DNA from 2 places in the Streptomyces sp. NPDC014991 genome. Region 2 is predicted to be linked to the other one. Evidence: riboswitches for the same ligand, from Rfam matches in the RefSeq annotation. Region 2 holds a riboswitch; the other holds the start of a gene.
What was found. Region 2 has a riboswitch for glycine ahead of gcvP (aminomethyl-transferring glycine dehydrogenase). Riboswitches for the same ligand answer to the same signal wherever they lie in the genome.

Region 1 (2,384 bases), on a different contig from region 2:
CGGGAGCGCCGCCGCGCCCAGTGTCTACTTCTGGCGCTTGTAGAACGGCAGCGCCACGACCTCGTACGGCTCGTGGGTGCCCCGGATGTCCACGCCGACGCCCTCGGTGCCCGGCGCCGCGTACGCCGCGTCGACGTACGCCATGGCGATCGGCTTGCCCAGGGTGGGGGAGGGGGCACCGGAGGTGACCTCGCCGATCACCTGGCCGCCGGCGACGACGGGGTAACCGGCGCGCGGCACCCGGCGGCCCTCGGCGACCAGCCCGACGAGCACCCGGGGTGCTGTCACCTCGGCCCGGGAGGCGGCCCCGGTGAGCGCCTCACGCCCGACGAAGTCCCCCTCCTTCTCGAACTTGACCACCCGGCCGAGCCCGGCGTCGAAGGGGGTGAGCGCGGTGGTCAGCTCGTGCCCGTACAGCGGCATGCCCGCCTCCAGGCGCAGGGTGTCCCGGCAGGACAGGCCGCACGGCACCAGGCCGACGCCCTCGCCGGCCTCGGTCAGCGCCTGCCACAGCCGCTCCGCGTGCTCCGGCCGCACGAACAGCTCGAAGCCGTCCTCACCGGTGTAGCCGGTGCGGGCGATCAGCGCCGGCACGCCGGCGACCGTGCCGGGCAGCCCGGCGTAGTACTTCAGCCCGTCCAGGTCGGCGTCGGTGAGCGACTTCAGGATCCCGGGGGACTGCGGGCCCTGCACCGCGAGCAGCGCATAGGCGTCCCGGTCGTCGCGGACCTCGGCGTCGAAGCCGGCGGCCCGCTCGGTCAGCGCGTCCAGCACCACCTGGGCGTTGGAGGCGTTGGCCACGACCATGTACTCGGTCTCGGCCAGCCGGTAGACGATGAGGTCGTCCAGGATGCCGCCGTCGGCCCGGCAGATCATGGTGTAGCGGGCCCGGCCGACGCCCACGGAGGCGATGTTGCCGACCAGGGCGAAGTTCAGGAGAGCGGCCGCCCCGGCGCCCGTCACGGTGATCTCACCCATGTGGGAGAGGTCGAACAGGCCGGCCCGGGTGCGCACCGCGAGGTGCTCGTCGCGCTCGGAGCCGTAGCGCAGGGGCATGTCCCAGCCGGCGAAGTCGGTCATGGTCGCGCCGAGCGCGCGATGCACGGCATCCAGCGCGGTGTGGCGGAGTTCGGTGCTGCTCATCGGTCGGTCGTCTCCCAGGGCATACGGACGGGGCGAGGAACGTTCCTCCCCATCTGTCATCGGAACCTGAGAGGTTCGCCACGACCGCCACGGGGACGATCAGGACTTGCACCTTGGGTGGGACCACTGGACACAGCGGCCCGCTTTTCAGATGTGCCTCGCCCGCGCGGTAACGGGGCCTGAGAGATTCAAGGGAGGGACTTGCTCCTTCGGCGCCCCAGACGGTCCAAGGGGACCTGGGGACTCTCCCGCGCGGATTCAAGCGGCCGGTATGCAGTTGGCGGGCACATCATCGCATGCGAGCCCGGCTTCTGTAACCGACCTGTGGCACGACCCGCACCGAACCACCGACCACCGGCCATTACCTTCTCTTTAACTTCAACGGGCAGGACATGACCGAGCCCACAGGGGAGGACGATCACGGTGAACAGGACCACGGCGTACGTCACCGCCGCCGCCGGCCTCGCGGTGCCGAAGCAGCCCTCCGCCCCCGCCGCCCCCCGCGAGCGCGACACCGCGCGCCCCGTCCCGGTCGTCCGCGACCTGCGCGACCGCGCCGGCCGCAGCCCCCGAGCCCTCGTCTTCGGGCCGCGGGACGTGGTGGTGATCACCGGCCTGCCCGGCAGCGGCAAGTCCACGCTGATGCGGCGCGCGGTCACCGGCCACCGCGTCGACTCCCAGGACGCCCGCGACCGCTTCGCGGCCCGCCTGCCCCGCTTCCTGCCGTACGCCCTCTACCGCCCCGTGGTCCGCCTCGCGCACTACGCCGGCCTGCGCCGCGCGCTGCGCACCGGCGACGGCGTCGTCGTCCACGACTGCGGCACCCAGCCCTGGGTGCGCGGCTGGCTCGTCCGTGAGGCCCGCCGCCGCGGCGGCACCATGCACCTGCTGGTGCTCGACGTCGCCCCCGAGACGGCCCGCGAGGGCCAGCGCGAGCGCGGCCGGGGCGTCTCCCGCTTCGCCTTCCGCCGGCACCGCCGTACGGCCGCCCGGCTGCTGCGCGCGGTCGAGCGCGGCGAACTGCCCACGGGCTGCGGCTCGGCGCTGCTGCTGGACCGCCCCGCCGCGGACACCCTGCACCGCCTGGACTTCGCCGCCCCGGATGTCCGCTGACGTGCCGCACCGTTCCTCCGCGAAGCCGCGATGTCACAGCCACCCGCTAGCCTTCAACCTCACAGCAGTGGTTCCCAGCAGGCGGTAGGCACATGGACTTCCCGGCGGACCTTCCCGCGGACTTCCCG
Region 2 (2,384 bases):
GCCGGCCGAGCGGCAGTGGCGGGCCGGGCAGGACGTGCGGCACGACCACTGGGGACACGGGTGGGTGCAGGGCAGTGGGCTGGGCCGGGTCACCGTGCGCTTCGAGACGCCGCAGTCCGAGCCGGGGCGGGTACGGACGTTCCGGGTCGACGATCCCGCGCTGGCGCCGGCTGAGCCGCTGCCGCTGGTCACGGCGGCCGGCCCCGCCCACCCGACCGGCGTTCCCGGCCGGCCGAGCGGTGACCCACGCGGGGCACCGTCCCCGGGACAGGGTGCCTGCGCGGGCCGGGACGTACGGCAGCCGTCGGACGACGAGCGGGCCTCGGGTGCCTCAGGAGGGGATGACCTCGTGGGCGCGCCCGGTGTCGAGCACCCCGTCGGCGGGGGTCAGGGGCCCGGTGTGGGCCGGGGTTCCTCCGGTGGTGCCAGGGTGCCGACATCATGGTCCGGGACCTCGGGCGGGGGCGCCGTGTCCAGGCCGTAGTGGTGGTAGAGCTGGAGTTCCTGGTCGGGGGAGAGGTGCCGGCCCACGCCGAAGTCGGGGGCGTCCTTGATCAGGGCGCGGTCGAAAGGGACGTGCAGCGTGCCGTCGAGGAGTTCGCTGGGTTCCAGGGGGACGAAGGCGTCCCGGGAGAAGAGACCGGTGCGTACGGCAGCCCACTCGGGCACGCCGGTCGCGTCGTCGAGGTACACCTCGTCGATGGTGCCGATCTTGGCGCCATTGACGTCGAACACCTTGCGGCCGATCAGGTTGCGCGGATCGATGTCGGTTCGCACGGTCCCTCTCTCTCCACATGGTCGCAACTCATCCGTAAGCACTACGAAAGGGCACATTCAGGGAGGCGGCCACTCGAGGGCTCAGGCGTTGACCCCGCTGGTAGGCTGACAGCGGCTGCTGACCCCGCGCGGGAGAGTCCTCCGACCACATCGGAGGCGCCGAAGGAGCAAATCCTCCCCGGAATCTCTCAGGCTCACGTACCGCACGGACGAGGTCACTCTGGAAAGCAGGGCGGGTGTGCACGGCGTCCGCTCTCACCGACGGTGAAAGCCGGTGCCCGCGGAGGGCCCGGTGAAGCTCTCAGGTCGAGATGACAGAGGGGGAGGCCGTCGGGGTATCCGTACAGGGGTGCCCCTCGAAGGTCGCGTCAGACCAGGAGGCCTCCGCAATGACCGCCCATCGCATTCCGCTCTCCGAACTCGAAGCGGGTATCCCGTTCGAGCAGCGCCACATCGGCCCTGACCAGGAGGCGCGGGCCAAGATGCTCGCGCAGGTCGGGTACGGCTCGCTGGACGAGCTGACCGCCGCCGCGGTCCCGGACGTGATCAAGAACGCCGACGCCCTCGACCTGCCGGACGCCCGCACCGAGGCCGAGGTGCTCGCCGAGCTGCGCTCCCTCGCCGACCGCAACCAGGTCCTCGGCTCGATGATCGGGCTCGGGTACTACGGGACGTTCACGCCGCCCGTCATCCTGCGCAACGTCATGGAGAACCCGGCGTGGTACACGGCCTACACGCCGTACCAGCCGGAGATCTCCCAGGGCCGCCTGGAGGCCCTGCTGAACTTCCAGACGGTGGTCGCCGACCTCACCGGCCTGCCCACCTCCGGTGCCTCCCTGCTGGACGAGGGCACCGCCGCCGCCGAGGCGATGGCGCTCTCCCGGCGCATGGGCCGGAACAAGAAGGGCCTGTTCCTGGTCGACGCGGACGCGCTGCCGCAGACCATCGCCGTGATCGAGACGCGTGCCGAGCCGGCCGGCGTCGAGGTCGTCGTCGCCGACCTCAGCGACGGCATCCCGGCCGGGATCGCCGAGCGCGAGATCAACGGCGTGCTGATCCAGTACCCGGGCGCCTCCGGTGCCGTACGGGACATCAAGGCGGTCATCGACCAGGCGCACGAGCTGGGCGCTCTGGTGACGGTCGCCGCCGACCTGCTCGCGCTGACCCTGCTGACCTCCCCGGGCGAGCTGGGCGCGGACATCGCCGTCGGTACGACCCAGCGCTTCGGTGTGCCGATGGGCTTCGGCGGGCCGCACGCCGGCTACATGGCCGTACAGGAGAAGTTCGCGCGCAGCCTGCCCGGCCGTCTGGTCGGGGTCTCCGTCGACGCCGACGGCAACAAGGCCTACCGCCTGGCCCTGCAGACCCGTGAGCAGCACATCCGCCGTGAGAAGGCCACCAGCAACATCTGTACCGCGCAGGTGCTGCTCGCCGTGATGGCCGGCATGTACGCCGTCTACCACGGTCCCGAGGGTCTGCGGACCATCGCCCGCCGCACGCACCGCTACGCCACGGTTCTCGCCGCGGGCCTGAAGGCCGGCGGGGTCGACATCGTCCACGGCGCCTACTTCGACACCGTCACCGCGCGCGTGCCCGGCAGGGCCGCC

Region 1: it holds a riboswitch for glycine, as region 2 does, so the genes downstream of both, gcvT (glycine cleavage system aminomethyltransferase GcvT) here and gcvP (aminomethyl-transferring glycine dehydrogenase) in region 2, are expected to answer to the same signal.

What each region holds. Positions count from the first base shown of each region.
Region 1 is NZ_JBIBVY010000022.1:79,869-82,252, reverse strand. Features, by position in the region: gene gcvT (glycine cleavage system aminomethyltransferase GcvT) at 25-1,143, opposite strand; glycine riboswitch at 1,301-1,404, opposite strand; gene ACF1BE_RS28520 (AAA family ATPase) at 1,561-2,256, shown strand; gene ACF1BE_RS28515 (enhanced serine sensitivity protein SseB) at 2,349-2,384, shown strand, end outside.
Region 2 is NZ_JBIBVY010000018.1:157,865-160,248, reverse strand. Features, by position in the region: gene ACF1BE_RS26015 (DNA polymerase IV) at 1-484, shown strand, start outside; gene ACF1BE_RS26010 (PRC-barrel domain-containing protein) at 388-777, opposite strand; glycine riboswitch at 897-991, shown strand; gene gcvP (aminomethyl-transferring glycine dehydrogenase) at 1,167-2,384, shown strand, end outside.